4 regions of the Sanguibacter massiliensis genome follow, and region 1 is predicted to be linked to each of the others. Evidence: riboswitches for the same ligand, from Rfam matches in the RefSeq annotation. Region 1 holds a riboswitch; each other region holds the start of a gene.

Region 1 (4,261 bases):
AGGAGAACCTCCTCGAGCTCAACTCACGCGGGCTTGCGAGCAAGTACCCGGTGATCCTCGGCGGTGCGGCGCTCACGCGTGTCTTCGTCGAGGACGACCTCGCTGACCTCTACGAGGGTGAGGTCCGCTACGCGAAGGACGCGTTCGAGGGCCTGCGGCTCATGGAGCCGCTCGTGCGCATCGCGCGCGGCGAGGCACGCGACGCCGTCGGGCTGCCCCCGCTCAAGAAGCGCCGGCACACGGTCGTCACGCCGACGTTCACCGAACCGGAGGACCTGCCCGCACGTTCCGACGTCGCCGCCGACAACCCGGTGCCGACGCCGCCATTCTGGGGCACGCGCATCGTCAAGGGCATCCGCCTGGCCGACTACGCGGGGTTCCTCGACGAGCGCGCGACGTTCATGGGTCAGTGGGGCCTCAAGCCGACGCGCGGCGACGGTCCCGGCTATGACGAGCTCGTCGAGGCCGAGGGGCGGCCGCGGCTGCGTGGCTGGCTCGACCGGATCGTCGCCGAGGAGCTCTTCGAGCCGACCGTTGTCTACGGCTACTTCCCCGTCGTCGCCGAGGGCAACGACGTCGTCGTGCTCCACCACGAGGGGCCCGACGGCGGCTCGGGCGGCGAGCCCGGCACCGAGCGGCTGCGCTTCACGTTCCCGCGGCAGCGGCGCGACCGTCACCTGTGCCTCGCGGACTTCGTGCGGTCGCGCGAGTCCGGTGAGATCGACGTGCTCGGGGTGCAGCTCGTGACGATCGGGGCGCGCGTCAACGACGCCACGGCGGAGCTCTTCGCGGCGAACAAGTACCGCGAGTACATGGAGCTCCACGGCCTGTCCGTGCAGATGACGGAGGCGCTCGCGGAGTTCTGGCACTCGCGTGTGCGCGAGGAGCTGGGCTTCGCGGCGGAGGATCCGACGGATGTCGCCGGCATGTTCGACCTCGAGTACCGCGGTGCACGCTACTCGCTCGGCTACCCCGCGTGCCCTGACATGGAGGACCGTCGCAAGGTCGTCGAGCTGCTGCGCCCCGAGCGCGTCGGCGTCGAGCTCTCCGACGAGCTCCAGCTCCACCCCGAGCAGTCGACCGACGCGTTCGTCTTCCACCACCCGGAGGCGAAGTACTTCTCGGTGTGACCGCTCATGCGTGGGCCTGTGGACAGACCGCCCCACGGCGTGGCATCACGTGGGGCGCTCGTGCGATGCTTGCCCGCATGACTGGACCCGGTACCACAGCGGGCACGCCGGCCTACCGCACGTCGCGTCGTCCGCACTGGCAGGACGTTTCCGCCGCTGCACGTGACGCCGTGGAACGTCGACTCAACGCCCGGGTCGCCGCGGGGTCGAGCGCGATCGCCGGCTTCACCCCGGGCCTCGCAAGCGTTCTGACGCTCGACGACGGGCGGACTGTCTTTCTCAAGGGAGCAGGTCCCGCCCAGGAGGCGTGGCTGGCGCAGACCTATCGTCGCGAGGCGGCGACTGTCGCGGCCTTGCCGTCGCACCCCGCGACGGTCCCCCTGCTGTGGACGCTCGACGCCGATGGCTGGTTCCTCGCGGCCTACGAAGCGGTCGCGGCAAGCCATCCGCCGCGGCCCTGGACGCAGAAGGATGCCGCACGCGTGCTCGACACCCTCGTAGGGCTCGGCGCGTCGCTCACACCTCCGCCACCGGGCATCGATGCGCCCTCGTGGGTGGGCGAGCTTGGTGTCTTCGTCGACCAGCTAGGTCTTCTGGAGTCGCGCCTCGGCGCGACTCGCACCGCCGAGATCCGCGCACTGGCGCGTCGGGTCCTGCTGGAGGCTCCCGCGACGACGTTGAGCCATGACGACGTCCGCGACGACAACCTTCTGCTCGGGGCAGACGGCAGCGTGAGGCTCGTCGACTGGAGCGCGGGGCTGCTCGCGCCGCACTGGTTCATGGCGGTCGTCGCGATGATCGCACCCGCCGCCGACGGCGTGGACGTCCGAGCGCTCCTCGCTGCGCATCCTGCGACGCGCGACGTTCCCGCGGCACATGTCGACGGCGTCATCGCGCTGCACCTCGGCTACTTCCTCGGCGTTGCCGACCTCGACGAGGTCGAGTCCTCACCGTGGCTGCGCACGCACCAGCGCTGGTACCGGGACGCGACGCTGCGCTGGTTCGAGAGAGACTGACGCCAGCACGTCAGCGCCGCACGGGGATCACGCGGACGGGCGCCGCACCCGGTAGGGCCCGCACATGAAGGCACGGTTGCGGGCAACGTCGACGAGCTCGAGGTCGAGCCAGCCCGAGAAGACCGAGTGGTCGTCCGCTACCGCGGTCATCTCGCCGTGTACGTCGCGCACGTCGGCGTGCGTAAGCCGGACATCGGCGCCCGCGGGGACCGGCAGGTCGCGGTGGGTGAGCACCCAGGCCGGCCGGGGACACAGGATCTCACGATCCCCTCACTCGCACCCGCGTCCGCTTGGTGGAACGGGCGCCGGCCGCGTTGGCCCTCGAGGCTCGTCGTCGTTACGGTGTGCTCACCAAGCCCCCGGGGAGCGCATGAGCGCTGAGAGTGCAGGCCGGACCCCCGTCCCACCTGCAGACCCGTGGAACCTGATCTGGTCAGTACCAGCGTAGGGAGCAGGGCGGAGCATTCCCGTCCTCGTGCCCGCGCGCTCTCGGGCGCACGGATGCGGGGGCACGTCGTGGGCATTTCCGTGTCCGCGGCGGCGTGGCGCTGCCGCGCGAGTGGGTGCATCGTGCTTGCCCACCCCCGGGGGCGTCGATGCACAGGAGCACGCATGTCCCTCTCCCCGTCCACGACGTCCGCACGCGGCGACGCCCAGGCTCGAGACCCGCTCGCCCTGGGGGTCGGCGCACGTATCACGGTCTCCGTGATGTCCGACGACTATGTCGCGATCCTGCTCACTGCCCTCGCGGACACCGCCGCGGCATCCGCCCCCGGTCTGGTCGTCGAGTCCGACGACGTCTCGACGTACGTCGGTGGCGCCGAGGCGGGCGTCCTCGCCTACATCGTCGACCTCATCGCGCGGGTCTCGGCGAGCGGTGCGCACGTCGTCGCGCACGTTCAGCTCTCCCGCGGCTGCCCGGGCGAGCTGACGTGCGGGCTCGACGCCCCCACCCTCGCGATCCCGGACCTCACCCCGCTCGCACCCACAGGGGTCGAGGCCACCGCCCAGTGGGCGCTGTACCCGCTCGCCGACGGCCCCGGCGCCGACCACATGTCCCACATCATGGCGGTCATCGAGCGGGCCAAGGCCGCGGGGGTCGCGCGTGCGTCGCGGCACTTCGTCACCGAGCTCGCAGGCGACCTCGCCGACGTCCTCGGCACGGTCGCCGACGGCTGGCTCGCCGCCGGCCGCTCCGTCGCGCACGTCGTCACGCACGTGACGATCTCGACGAACCACCCGGACGCCGATGCTCCCGCGACGGAGGTGGCCCGATGAGCACGCCCCGCACCGACCTGCCCGGCGCGACGGCCGACGACGCCGCGGCCACGCTCCCGACCCTCGTGCCCCGCGACCGCCGCGGGCTCACGCTCCACGAGACCGTGCTGCTCGCGGTCCTTGCGGTCGTCTTCGGGTTCCTCTACTGGGCGTTCGTCCAGGCGTGGTACGGACTGCAGATCGCGATGGGTCCGCTCGGCGACCTTGCCCAAAATGTGCTCGCCGGCTCATGGATCATGGTCGCGCCTCTCGCCGTATACATCGTGCGCAAGCCGGGTGTCGGCGTGGTCGTCGAGATTCTCGCGGCTCTCGTCGAGGTCGCGTTCCTCGGCTCCCCCGTCGGGCCAATGCTCCTGCTCGTCGGGTTCATCCAGGGTGCGACCGCCGAGCTTCCCTTCGCCCTCACGCGCTACCGCCGTTTCGGCTGGCCGACGTTCCTCGCGTCAGGTGTCTCCGCCGGGGTTCTGACCTTCGCGTACAACGCGTTCCGGCAGGGATGGCTCGGTCAGGAGTACCTCGGCCTCCGCTTCGCGTTCACGCTCGCGTCGTGCATCCTGCTGTCCGCGGTGGCCGCCAAGCTCCTCGGCGACGGGCTCCTCCGCACGGGTGTGCTCGACAACCAGGCGATTGGGCGCGCCGCACGATGAACGCCGCCGTGGTTCTCCAGGGCGCGAGCGTCCACTACCCGACCGCGTCGTCACCGTCGCTGCACGACGTCACGCTGCGCATCGCCGCCGGTCGATCGTGTCTTGTCCTGGGCCCGTCCGGTTCCGGGAAGTCAACACTCCTGCGGATCATCACGGGGATCGTGCCGCAGACGGTCGATGCGGCCGTCAC
Region 2 (4,261 bases), 1.3 Mb from region 1:
CCGCCGCCGCGAACCCGTCGGCCCTCGCCCCCGCCGACCGCCTCGCCGCCGCGACCCACATGGACGCCGTCACCCTCTACGTCCGCGACATCGACCGCATGACCGACTTCTACGCACGCGTCATCGGCCTCCAGGTCATGGAGCGTTCAGCCGTCGACGGCCGCGACGGCATCGTCACGCTCGGACGCGGCACCGTGCCGCTCGTCGTCCTCCGCGAAGCCCGCGACCTGCCCGAGCGACGCCCCGGCGAGGCCGGCCTCTTCCACACCGCCATCCTCTTCGCCGACCACGCCGGCGTCGCCGGCGCCCTCGCGCGCGTCGCCACCTACGCCCCCGAGCTCTACACGGGCGCAGGCGACCACCTCGTCTCCGAGGCCTTCTACCTCGACGACCCCGAGGGCAACGGCATCGAGCTCTACGTCGACCGCCCCCGCGACCAGTGGGAATGGACGCAGGGCCACGTGAAGATGGACACCCTCTACATCGACCCGAACGCGTTCCTCACCGAGCACCTCACCGAGACTGCGCTCGAGCGGCCCGAGGACTCCGCTGCGACCCTCGGCCACGTCCACCTGCAGGTCGGCGACGTCCCCACGGCACACCGCTTCTACGTCGACACCCTCGGCTTCGAGGCCACCGCGACGCTCGGCACGTCAGCCCTCTTCGTCTCCGCCGGCGGCTACCACCACCACATGGCCATGAACACGTGGCGGTCCATGGGCGCCGGGCCGAGGCCCGTCCAGCTCGGCCTCGGCGAGGTGTCGATCCTCGTCCCGACGCGCGACGAGATCGGCGCCCTCGCGGACCGCCTCGCGCACGGAGGCGTCGAGCACGCCGACGACGGCGCCGTCCTGCGGTTCAGCGACCCGTGGAACAACCGCATCGCGGTCGCCGTCGGCTGACCGGAGTCGCGAGCCTCAGCGCAGACGACCCGCGCTGATCCGGCGCGTCACCCGGCGCGCACCTCGGTCCGCGAGGATCTTCGCTCCGGCAGCGACCGCACCCGTGACGGCCGCGAAGATGATGATCGACGAGTTCGGCGCGTCCGTGTCGAGCGCATTGCGCGGCGCGTCCTTGCCCGTCGTGCGCTTCCACGCATAGGCGAGCGCGCGCTGCGCGATCCACGCCGTGCCCGCCGACGCGGCCAGCAGGATGACCTTCTCGAGCAGAGCTTCCTTGTTCTCGTCAGCCACGGTGTCCTCCATCGCAGGTCGGCGTGCCGAACCGTCGTCGGCACCTCACCCCACGCTAGCGTCCCAACGCCGAGCGGGCGTCCCGGCCGGTGCGCCGCTCGATAGCGGATCCGCACCAGTGACGTGCCTGGATCGGCTATCGGACCGAACGGAGCGCCGCTCGATAGCCGATCCGTACGTGCGACGCGCACGGATGGGCTATCGAGTCCTGACGAAGACGCGCGGATTGACGGCTTCCGCCCCTCCGATGGTCGGAAGCCATCAATCCGTCGGGGAAGTTCGGAGGTCGTGCACAGAGGGACGGCCCGCGGATCCTGACTATGATGGTCGGGATACGACAGGGGAGCGCTGCGGGGAGCCGTGAGCGCTGAGAGTGCGGACCACCGCAGACCCTCGAACCTGACCCGGTTAGCACCGGTGGAGGAAGTCGGGACATCTCACCACGTCGTCCACGCGGCCTGCCGTGACGGACGACGGGACCCCTCCTAGCACCACAGGAGGAACCACGTTGCACAGCACGACCAGCACCACCCGCCGCCGCCCCATGCGGCTCGCAGCGCTCGCGCTCGCCTCGGCGACGCTCCTCGCGGCCTGCGCGTCCGAGGGCCCCACCCAGGCCCCGACGACGACCCCCGGCGCGACCGCCTCGACGAGCGAGGCCCCCGCGAGCGGCCCCGTCACGCTCCTCACCCACAGCTCCTACGAGCTGAGCAAGGAGCAGATCGCCGACCTCAAGGAGAAGGGCCTCGACGTCAAGGTCGTCCAGGTCGGCGACGGCGGCACCCTCGTCAACCAGCTCATCCTCACGAAGGACGCGCCGCTCGGCGACGTCGTCTTCGGCGTCGACAACACGTTCGCGTCACGCGCGATCGACGCGGGCGTCTTCGAGGCCTACACCTCCCCGGCGCTCCCCGCAGCCGCAGTCCCGCTCAAGGTTGCGGGCGGCGACGCCGTCACGCCCGTCGACCAGGGCGACGTCTGCATCAACATCGACACGGAGTGGTTCGGCAAGAACCCGGACGTCCCCGTCCCCGCGACGCTCGACGACCTCACGAAGCCCGATTACAAGGACCTCGTCGTCCTCACCAACCCGGCGACGTCGACGCCCGGCCTCAGTTTTCTCGCCGGCACCGTCAGCCAGTACGGCGCCGACGGATACCTCGATTACTGGACGAAGCTCAAGGACAACGGCGTGCGCATCGCCGACTCCTGGTCCGACGCCTACTACACGGACTTCACGAGCCAGGGCGAGAACGGCACGCGGCCCATCGTCCTCTCGTACTCCTCGAGCCCTGCCTACACGCTCACGGACGACGGCGGCACGACGACCGCGTCGCTCCCCGCGACGTGCACGCGCCAGGTCGAGTACGCGGGCGTCCTCGCAGGTGCGAAGAACCCCGCCGGTGCGCGCGCCGTCGTCGACTACCTGCTGAGCCCCGAACTCCAGGCGACCCTCCCCGACACGGCGTACATGTACCCCGTCGACCCGGACGTCGCGCTGCCCGAGTCGTTCCAGAAGCACGGCGCCCTCGCCGAGAACCCCATCCCCGTCGACCCCGTCGCCGTCGCCCGCGACCGCGACACGTGGATCTCCGACTGGACCGACACGGTCCTGGGCTGAGACCTCATGACAGCCCTGCGTCCCGTCCCCGGTGAGGTGCGTGTCCCCCGCACGCGCCCCGCCGGCGAGTTCATCCCTCCCGACGCCGCTCCCCTGGAGCGGCGGTCGTCGACGGGATGGGCCACGGCGGGACGCAGGGCCTCGTTCGCGCTCGCGGCCGCCGTGCCGCTCGCGTTCCTCGGCCTCTTCTTCGTGTGGCCGGTCGTCGCGATGCTCGTGCGCGGCCTCACCGACGCGGCCGGCGCGCTCGACCTCGCGGGCGTCGCCGACGTCCTCGCGAAGCCGCGCACGTGGCGCGTCGTCACGACGACGATCGTCCAGGCACTTGTCGGCACGGCCGTCGCCGTCGTCCTTGGCGTGCCCGGCGCGTACGTGCTCTACCGGCGGCGGTTCCCCGGGCGCACGCTCGTGCGAGGGCTCGTCACCGTGCCGTTCGTCCTGCCGAGCGTCGTCGTCGGCGTCGCCTTCCGGGCGCTTCTCGGCCCGGGCGGGCCGCTCGGCGCCCTCGGGCTCGACGGCACGTTCACCGCGATCGTCTGCGCGCTCGTGTTCTTCAACTACGCGGTCGTCGTGCGGACCGTCGGCGGCTTCTGGTCGCGGCTCGACCCGCGCGCGGAGGAAGCGGCGCGCGCCCTCGGAGCGAGCCCCGGCCGCGTCCTGCGGACGGTGACCCTGCCCGCGCTCGTCCCCGCGATCGCGAGCGCCGCCGCGCTCGTCTTCCTCTTCTGCACGACGGCGTTCGGCGTCGTCATGGTCCTCGGCTCGCGCGAGCACGCGACGATCGAGACCGAGATCTACACGCGCACGACCCAGCTCCTCGACCTCCGCACCGCCGCCGTCCTCTCGGTCCTCCAGATGCTCGTCGTCGCGGCCGCGCTCCTCGTCTCGGCGCGCGCCCGCACCGCCCGCGAGCGCGCGCTGCCCCTCCACGCCGCGCCCCGCGACGAACGTCCCCTCACGTGGCGCTCCCGCACCGACGTCCTCGCGACGACGGTGACGGGCCTTGTCGTCGTCGGGCTCCTCGCGTGGCCCATGGCGACGCTCGTCGCACGCTCGTTCCGCACGACCGACGGCGCGTGGACGCTCGACGCGTACCGGCGGCTCGCCGAGGCCGGGCCCGGCACCGGCCTCACCGTGACCGTGTGGCAGGCGACCCTCACGTCGCTCATGACCGCGGCCGTCGCCGCGACCATCGCGGTCGTCGTCGGCGGGCTCGTGTCGTTCGTCGTCTCCCGACGCCCCCGCTCACGCGCCGGCCGACGCTCGCTCGCGGTGCTCGACGCCGTCGTCATGCTGCCCCTCGGAGTGTCCGCCGTCATCGTCGGATTCGGCCTGCTCGTCACCATGACGCGGCCCGTGCTCGGCGTCGACCTGCGCACGACCGGCTGGCTGCTGCCCGTCGCGCAGGCGCTCGTCGCCGTGCCCGTCGTCGTGCGCCTCCTTCTGC
Region 3 (4,261 bases), 220 kb from region 1:
GACGTCGAGCAGGTCTGCTGCTTCGAGCGACTCCGTGAGCCACGCGCGCGCCTCGGCGAGCGCGGGCACCCACGCGCCATGGTGCGCGTGCAGCGTCGCAAGAGCGGCCGACAACGAGCACCCGGTGCCGTGCGTGCACCGCGTGCGCACGCGCGGTCCCTCGACGACGTCGACGACGCCCGTCGCGTCAACGAGGGCGTCGCGGACGACGTCCCCCGGGAAGTGCCCGCCCTTGACGAGCACCGTCACCCCGCTGCGCACGCTGAGCCGGCGGCCCTGGTCGAGCGCCTCCTCCCACGTCGCAGCGACGGGCTCGCCGAGGAGCACCGCGAGCTCGGGCCGGTTGGGCGTCACGAGGTCGACGTTCGCGAGGAGCGACCTCACGGCGTCCTCAGCATCGGGCTCGAGCAGCCGGTCGCCGCTCGTCGCGACCATGACGGGGTCGAGGACGACGACTGGCGGGCGGACGCGCACGAGCCAGGCGGCGACCTCGGCGGCGGCCGTGACGGACCCCAGCATGCCGATCTTCACGGCGTCGATCGTCACGTCGTCGCTCACGGCGTCGAGCTGCGTCGTGAGGAACCCGGCCGGAGGGGTGTGGACGTCGCGGACTCCCTGCGTGTTCTGCGCGACGAGGGCCGTGACGACGCCCATCCCGTAGCCACCGTGCGCGGCGATCGACTTGAGGTCGGCGTGGAGTCCGGCACCTCCTGTCGGGTCGGTGCCGGCGATCGTGAGGACGCGTGGCACGGTACCGCGCCCGGGCGCGGTCACGCGGCCGCCCCCGTCCGCGCGGCCGCAGCGAACGCCTGCGCGGTCGCGGCGGGATCGGCTGCTGCGCAGATTGCCGACGCAACCGCGACGCCCGCGAGCCCGCCCGCGCGCAGCGGCGCGACGTCGTCGAGACGGATGCCACCGATCGCGACCGCGGGCACGCCGACGGATGCGGCCTGGCGGACGATGCCGTTGATGCCGAGCGGAGCGGGGGCGTCGGGCTTCGTCGCGGTCGCCCGCACGGTGCCGATGCCGACGTAGTCGACGCGCGCGGCGGACGCCGCGGCAGCCATGAGGTGCGCGTCGGTCGAGGCCGTGACGCCGATGACGACGTCCGGGCCGACGAGCGCGCGCACGTCGATGAGCGGCAGGTCGGACTGCCCGACGTGGACCCCCGCGAGACCTGGGACGCGGCGCCTCGCGGCGCAGAACACGTCGACGCGGTCGTTGACGAGGAGCGCGACGTGCGGCGGGACGACGCGCGCTAGGGCGAGCGTGAGCTCGAGCAGCTCGCGCGCAGACGCCCGCTTGTCCCGCACCTGGACGGCCGTGATGCCGCCCGCGGCAGCCGCGTGGACCGTCGCGACGAGGTCGCGTCCAGCGCGGCCCGCCGCGTCGGCGTCGGTGACGAGGTAGACCGACAGGTCGAAGGGCCTCACGCGAACCTCACCGCCTCCGCGAGCGTCGGTGCGTCGAGCAGCGCGAGCTCGTCGAGCAGACGCACCGCGAACGAGCCGGGACCCGTCGCAGCCTGGGCAGCGCGCTCGGCCGCGACCGTGTAGGCGCCGCACGCGGCGACCGTCGCCTCGAGCGTGTCGTCGTGGACGCCGACGAACGCGGCGACGATGCCGCCGAGCGCGCAGCCGCCGCCAGTCATGTGGGTGAGGAGCGGGTGGCCGTTCGCGACCCGCACCACCGTCGTGCGGTCGGTGACGAGGTCGACAGGTCCGGACACCGCGACGACGCCGCCCGTGCGCGCCGCGACGGCGCGCGCTGCGTCGAGGCTGTCCTCGACATCATGCGTCGCGTCGACGCCACGGCCACCGCCGTCCGTCCCGGCGAGCGCACGGATCTCGGAGGCGTTGCCGCGGACGACCGTCGGACGCAGCTCGAGAAGCTGCGCGGCGAGGGTGGTCCGGAGTGCGAGCGGACCGACGGCGACAGGGTCGAGCACCCAGGGGCGCTCGAGCGTGTCGCACGCGCGGGCCGCCTCGAGCATGCCGGCGCGCTGCTCGGCACCGGGCGTGCCGAGGTTGACGTAGACGGCGTCGGCGACGCCCGCGAGCGTCCCGGCCTCGCCTGGCAGGTCCGCCATCGCGGGCGCGGCTCCGAGGGCGAGGAGCGTGTTGGCGACGAGGTTGACGGTGACCGTGTTGGTGAGGCACTGGACGAGGGGCCCGGCGGCGCGGACCTCCTCGAGTGCACGTGGGACGGCTGTGAGCAGGGTCGACGGCGCACGAAGCATCGTGACATCCCTTCGCTAGTACGAGCTAGATCAGGTTCGACGGGTGTGATCTCAGCCCCCGCGAAAGGGGCACCCCGTGTCAGTGCGTCCGAGAGTAGCAGCGGTGTCCGAAAAGTGGATCGGCGGTCTCAAGCGCTGAACCCCCGGCAACGAGGAGGAGCCGTGCACCCCGGACGGGGTGCACGGCTCCTCCGAGCGTGCGCGAGGCTCGCGTCAGGTGCGCGTGCGCGAGTAGAGATACAACGCGAGAACGAGGAGCACGAGGCCGCCGACGACGGTGAGCGCAACCTTCACCGCGCTCACCGGGTGCTTGCCCGTGACCTTGCCCGTCGACGCGTTGATGACGACCTGCCACTGCTTGCCCGCGTACATGTACGTCGCGATCCAGAAGGGCATGAGAACAAGCTTGAACATCACGGCCGCGTACGCGGTGCGGATCTGCGAGATGCGCTGGCGGTCCCCGCCGATGGCCCGTTCGACGTCGTCCCGGATGACACCGGCCATGACCTGCTTGGCGGTCTCGAGCCCGCGCGGCGGATCCACGTCGTAGCGCACGGTCGAGAACCCTGCGACGTACTCGGCCCGGTAGGGCTGGGCCTTCGCGAGGTCCGCGCTCCCGGCGCCGCGCGCCTCCTTGGGGGTGAGCTGGGCCGAGCCGGGGACGACGATGTCGTCGAAGCTGCGACGGACGGTGCCGGACCGGTGCGACCAGCGGGTGCGGGTCTCCGTGCGGTCGTCGTCGACCTTCACCGTGTAGTCGTCACCGCGCTGGCCCTCGTACTCGCTCGTCGTGCGGGCGTCGAAGGTCCAGTACGGCAGATAGGTGCCGCGGAGCGACTCCTCGGCGTCGACGTCCTTGAGCGCGCGCGGGCCGAAGAAGCGCGAGGTCACCCACTTCGTGAACGCGGCGCGCGCCGCGGCCTGGTCGAGTGCGAACGGGACGACCGCCTCGGGCGGGATGACACCCTCGGTCGGGGTGATGCCGACGAGGTGTCCACCGCAGAACTGGCATGCGGTCGAGATCGCGGTCGACTCGGTCGTCGCACCGCAGCCCTCGCACCGCAGCACGTGGCCACCGAGGCTCGCGACGGCGCGGCCGGCGTTGATCGCGGCCCAGGCCTCGTAGTCGTGCTCGTCGACGCTCGCATCCGGGTCGTGGGCGATCTCGGCGAAGTAGCCGCACATGAGGCAGCGCATCGAGGAGGTGCCTGCGGCAAAGCCGAGCTGCGAGCCACAGCCGGGGCAGCGGGTCGCGAGGAGCGCGGCGTCCTCCGCCGACGCTGACGCTGTGTCCTCGGGTTGCGGCGGGAACGGGGGAGGCATGCTCATCGGCTCAGGCTCCCGGGGTCGCGGGCGGCAGGGGCGGCGGCACGGCGCCGAAGAGCGACGCGAGCGCGGGAACCGAGCCGGCTGCGGTCCACGCGGCCATGCCGTCCTGCCACACGAGCGTCTCCCGGGTCAAGGAGCCCGAGGCTGCAAGGCTGCCGAGCTCGGCGAGCGACGTCGGGCCTGACTGGGCGCCACCCGTCGCGTGGAACCAGGGCGCGCCAGCCCCGGGCAGCGGCGGGGGAGCGGCTGCCGCCGGCGCGGCGGGCGCGGCAGGGGCCTGGCTGCCTGCCAGCGTCTGCGCCATTTGCTGGCCGACGGCGAGCCCGAGGCCCATCGTCATGCCCTCGCCCCCGCCGCCGGGGTTCCCGGCGGCGGTCTCGATCGCGTTGGCCGCCTGGAACTGCGTGTACTGCTGCATGTTGCCGAGGACGGCCATCTGGGTCTTCTTGTCGAGGGCGGCCTCGACCTCGGGCGGGAACGAGATGTTCTCGATGACGAAGCGAGTGATGGCGACGCCGTACTCGGCGAGGCTCGTCGTGAGCTCGGTCGCGAGCCGGCCGGCGATGACGTTCTGGTTGGCGGCAAGGTCGAGCGCGGCGACCTGCGCGTGGGCGAGCGCGGGGCCGAGGGCCCCGACGATGTTCTGCCGGAAGAACTCGCCGATCTCCTCGGTGCGGAAGTTCGGGTCGGTGC
Region 4 (4,261 bases), 400 kb from region 1:
GCGAGCACGTCGAGCGTGTCGTCAAGCAGGGCCCGGTCCGTCGTGAGCCGCGCACCCTGCACCGCGAGGAGCGGCGTGTACCAGTCGGGAATGCAGCTCGTGTGCTCGGCGAACGGGATCGTCGTGACGTCGAGACCGTCGACCTCACGCATGCGGATCGTGTCCCACGCGTCGAACACCCACGTCGTGTCGTAGAAGTCCTGCTCGAGGTCCGAGCGCGCGTCGTTGCTCACCATGGGGACACGCTCGACCTTGCCGGGGTCGCCGCCGTCGCAGCGCACGAGCTCGTCGATGAGCGCGTTCTCGAGCTGGCCGCCGTAGCCGCCGTACCGCTTGCCCTCGAGGTCCTTGGGCCGCGTGATGCCGTCGGAGCCGAGCGCGAGCAGGCTCGACGTGTTCGAGCGGATGACGGTCGCAACCGCGACAACGTCCGCGCCCTTCTCGCGGGCCGGGACGAGCGCCTCCGCGACGGAGAAGACGATGTCGGCGTTGCCCGTCGCCACGAGCTGGAGGCCCGAGGCCTCCCCCGGCTCGACGATCTGCGGGTCGAGACCCTTCTCGGCGAACCAGCCGTTCTCGAGCGCGAGGTAGAGGCCGAGGTGGTTGGTGTTGGGCGTCCAGTCGAGGACGATGCGCACCGGTCGCAGTCCCGCGTCGTGGTCGGCGCGCGCGTCGGTCGCGCAGCCGGCGGGCACCGCGAGCGCGAGGGCTGCGAGGGCGGCCGCAAGGGTGCGGCGCACAGGGTTCGTCGTGGTCATGTGGTTCTCCTGGTGGGGTCGGTGGGGTTGGTCGGCGCCTCAGCGCCGCTGCCACGGCAGCGCGCCGCGGCACACGAGGTCGACGACGACGTAGACGAGCGCCGTGAGGACCGAGACCGCGGCGATCGCGACGAGCACGAGCTCGACGTCGTAGGACTTGCGGGCACGCTGGACGACGACGCCGAGCCCACTCGACGCCGCGAGGTACTCCGCGACGACGGCCGCGCCGATCGCGTACGTCGCCGCGACCCGCAGACCTGCGAGCGCGCCGGGCAGGGCCGCAGGGACGCGGACGACGACGAGCGTGCGCAGGCGCCCGCCGCCGAGCCCGCGGACCATGTCCGCGAGCGCACCGTCGGCCTCGCGCATCGCTGCCGTCGCCGAGACGAGCACGGGGAAGAACACCGTGAGCGCGACGACGACGACCTTGGGTGCGAGGCCGAAGCCCATCCACAGGACGAGCAGCGGCGCGAGGACGATCGACGGGATCGTCTGCGTGACGGTGACGAGGGGGCCGACGGCGCGCGACAGCCACGTCGACGCGGCCGTCGCGACCGCGAGGAGGCCACCCGCGGCGACGCCGACGAGGAGGCCCAGGCCGGCCTCCGTGAGGGTCGTCGCCACGTGCGGGACGAGCGTCGGCGCGGCCTCGACGGCGCGCGTGGCGACGTCGGACGGCGCGGGCAGGACGAACGCGGGCAGCACGCCCGAGCGCGCCGCGCGCTCCCACACGAGCAGGAGCGCGGCGGCGAGCAGGGCGGGCGGCCACACGGCGTGGAAGGCCGCCCGTGCCCTCACGGGCGGTGCTTCGTCACGAGGTCGGCGATGCGCGGGCCACGGTCGCCCGCGGCGCCCGCGACCTTGATGTGGCTGATGACGCTCGCAGCGCCGTCGGCGAGGACGGCCTCGTGCGCGGCGCGCAGGACGGACCAGATCTCGTCGGGCGTGCCTTCGAGCGTCGTGCCCATGGCGACGACCTCGCTCACGAGGCCGGACGCCTTGATGACCGCGATCGCGGCGTCGACGTGGGGGTAGGGGACGGCGGTCGGGTCCGCGGGGCGGGGTGCGACCTGGATCTCGGCGATCATGGGGACTCCTCGGTTCGAGGGTCGTGCCGCGGGAGGTGCGCGTACGCGCACGAACGACCCGGCGCGTGGCGTCCGGGGGCGTGCGTCGCCCCGGGGCGCGCACGGCAAGGATCGGGGCACCGCTGAGGGCGACCCCACGCTCCCTCCGCTGGCATGACCCAGTTCAGGTTCGCGGGTCGGCGGCTCGGGCACGTGGCCCATCCGCCCTCTCAGCTCGGTGTACCGAGCTCCCCGGCGTGTGACGTCCTCACGGTATCCGGACATGGGACGAACCGCCGTTCGACGGCGCAGCCGTCCCACCTGTCGGTCATCCCGCGGACGCGTTGCTCGCCGCCCGGGGCCGACGGTGGTTGGGTGGACGGGTGAGAGCGATCCAGGCAGCACGCCCCGGCGGTCCCGACGTCCTCGAGGTCGTCGACCTCCCCGCCCCTGTCCCCGGACCGGGCGAGGTCCTTGTCGACGTCGCCGTCGCCGGCGTGAACTTCATCGACACCTACCGGCGCGGCGGCGTCTACCCGCAGTCGTTCCCCCACGTCCCCGGTGTCGAGGGCGCAGGAGTCGTGCGCGCGCTCGGCGACGACGTCGCGGGCGTCGCGGTCGGCGACAGGGTCGCGTGGTTCGACGCCCCCGGCTCGTACGCCGAGCAGGTCGTCGTCCCGGCCGACCGCACGCTCGCGGTGCCCGACGGCATCGACCTGCCGACCGCTGCGGCGCTCGCCCTCCAGGGGCTCACCGCGCACTACCTCGTCGACTCGAGCTTTCCCGTCGGCCCAGGACACGACGTCCTCGTCCACGCCGGTGCGGGCGGCGTCGGCCTGCTCCTCACCCAACTCGCGGTCGCGCGGGGCGGCCGCGTCGTCTCGACCGTCTCCTCTGACGCGAAGGCCGCGCTCGCGCGCGACGCCGGAGCAGCCGAGGCCCTCCGCTACGACCTCCTCGACGACCTCACGACCGAGCTCCCGAGCCTCGTGCGCGACCTCGTGCCCGAGGGCGTCGCCGCCGTCTACGACGGCGTCGGGCGGACGACGTTCGACGCCTCGCTCGCCTGTCTCGCCGTGCGCGGCACCCTCGTGCTCTTCGGCGGGTCCTCCGGTCAGGTCCCGCCGTTCGACCTCCAACGTCTCAACACGGGCGGTTCGCTGTTCGTCACGCGGCCGACGCTCGCGCACCACGTGCGCACGCGCGGCGAGCTGCTCGAGAGGTCCGACGAGCTCTTCCGCCTCGCACGCATCGGTGCGTTGCGCGCCCGCATCGGTCTCACCGTGCCGCTCGAGGACGCCGCATCCGCGCACGCGGCGCTCGAGGGTCGGCGCACGACCGGCAAGGTACTGCTCGAGGTGAGGCCGGACCTCGCGTGAGTACGGTGACTACGTTGACTCCATGAGCGACTTCAACGACCTCGTGGCCGACGTCCGCGCCTTCTCCGAGGAACGCGGCTGGCCTGCTGTCCAGAGCCCCAAGAACCTCGCCATGGCGATCACGGGCGAGGCTGGCGAGCTCGCGGCCGAGCTCCAGTGGCTCGGCTCGGAGGAGTCCCGGACCGCCGTCCGGGACGACGACTCGCTCCGTGAGCGCGTCGCCATGGAGATGGCCGACGTCGTCATCTACCCCGCCCGCCTCGCTGACGTCGCGGGTGTCGACCTCATGGACGCCGCGCGCCGCAAGCTCGCGCGCAACCATGAGCGCTTCCCCGTCGGGACGTCGCTGCGGCTGCGCAGCGACCGTCCCGCGGCGCCGTGAGCACCCGCTCCCCGGAACCTCCCGGGTTCCTCCCAGCCGCGGCCCCTACGCTGGGGGCATGACCGCGCTCCCCGGACCTCACGGCGACCTCGCGCAGCTCCTCCCGGACGACGAGACACTCGCCCGCGTGTTCGAGCTCCGCACCGAGTTCACGGCGTTCATGCTCCAGTACAAGTTCGCCATCGACGAGGTCCTCACGAAGGTCTCGATCCTCCGCGACGAGTTCACGCACCTCCACCACGAGAACCCCATCGAGCACGTCACCTCGCGGCTCAAGTCGCCCGAGTCCGTCCTCGACAAGGTCGAGCGCAAGGACGTCACGCCGGACTTCGACGCGATCCGGTCCTCGATCCTCGACATCGCGGGCGTGCGCATCATCTGCTCGTTCGTCCCCGACATCTACACGGTGCTCGAGGCGTTGCGCCGGCAGGACGACCTCACGGTGCTCGCCGTCAAGGACTACATCGCCGAGCCGAAGCCCAACGGCTACCGCTCGCTCCACCTCATCGTCTCGGTGCCGGTCTTCCTCTCGTCGGGCACCGTCCCCGTCACCGTCGAGATCCAGATCCGGACGAGCGCGATGGACTTCTGGGCGTCGCTCGAGCACAAGATCTACTACAAGTACGACCGGCAGGTGCCCGCCGAGATCGTCGACCGGCTTCGGCAGTCCGCGCT

The links. A riboswitch is a leader RNA that binds a small molecule or an ion and turns the genes downstream of it on or off. The one in region 1 is predicted to bind thiamine pyrophosphate.
Region 2: it holds a riboswitch for thiamine pyrophosphate, as region 1 does, so the genes downstream of both, C1729_RS08825 (thiamine ABC transporter substrate-binding protein) here and C1729_RS02705 (YkoF family thiamine/hydroxymethylpyrimidine-binding protein) in region 1, are expected to answer to the same signal.
Region 3: it holds a riboswitch for thiamine pyrophosphate, as region 1 does, so the genes downstream of both, thiM (hydroxyethylthiazole kinase) here and C1729_RS02705 (YkoF family thiamine/hydroxymethylpyrimidine-binding protein) in region 1, are expected to answer to the same signal.
Region 4: it holds a riboswitch for thiamine pyrophosphate, as region 1 does, so the genes downstream of both, C1729_RS04530 (thiamine-binding protein) here and C1729_RS02705 (YkoF family thiamine/hydroxymethylpyrimidine-binding protein) in region 1, are expected to answer to the same signal.

Annotation. Positions count from the first base shown of each region.
Region 1 covers NZ_LT964979.1:562,495-566,755, reverse strand. The annotation lists gene metH (methionine synthase) at 1-1,130, shown strand, start outside; gene C1729_RS02715 (phosphotransferase) at 1,208-2,146, shown strand; gene C1729_RS14490 (hypothetical protein) at 2,174-2,317, opposite strand; TPP riboswitch at 2,497-2,616, shown strand; gene C1729_RS02705 (YkoF family thiamine/hydroxymethylpyrimidine-binding protein) at 2,759-3,424, shown strand; gene C1729_RS02700 (ECF transporter S component) at 3,421-4,071, shown strand; gene C1729_RS02695 (ABC transporter ATP-binding protein) at 4,068-4,261, shown strand, end outside.
Region 2 covers NZ_LT964979.1:1,885,408-1,889,668, reverse strand. The annotation lists gene C1729_RS08835 (VOC family protein) at 1-902, shown strand, start outside; gene C1729_RS08830 (DUF4235 domain-containing protein) at 918-1,193, opposite strand; TPP riboswitch at 1,523-1,636, shown strand; gene C1729_RS08825 (thiamine ABC transporter substrate-binding protein) at 1,702-2,814, shown strand; gene C1729_RS08820 (ABC transporter permease) at 2,821-4,261, shown strand, end outside.
Region 3 covers NZ_LT964979.1:781,320-785,580, reverse strand. The annotation lists gene C1729_RS03715 (bifunctional hydroxymethylpyrimidine kinase/phosphomethylpyrimidine kinase) at 1-774, opposite strand, end outside; gene thiE (thiamine phosphate synthase) at 771-1,433, opposite strand; gene thiM (hydroxyethylthiazole kinase) at 1,430-2,239, opposite strand; TPP riboswitch at 2,230-2,326, opposite strand; gene C1729_RS03700 (hypothetical protein) at 2,453-3,568, opposite strand; gene C1729_RS03695 (SPFH domain-containing protein) at 3,573-4,261, opposite strand, start outside.
Region 4 covers NZ_LT964979.1:966,607-970,867, forward strand. The annotation lists gene C1729_RS04520 (ABC transporter substrate-binding protein) at 1-758, opposite strand, end outside; gene C1729_RS04525 (ABC transporter permease) at 798-1,556, opposite strand; gene C1729_RS04530 (thiamine-binding protein) at 1,553-1,846, opposite strand; TPP riboswitch at 1,970-2,090, opposite strand; gene C1729_RS04535 (quinone oxidoreductase family protein) at 2,209-3,204, shown strand; gene C1729_RS04540 (nucleotide pyrophosphohydrolase) at 3,227-3,586, shown strand; gene C1729_RS04545 (GTP pyrophosphokinase) at 3,645-4,261, shown strand, end outside.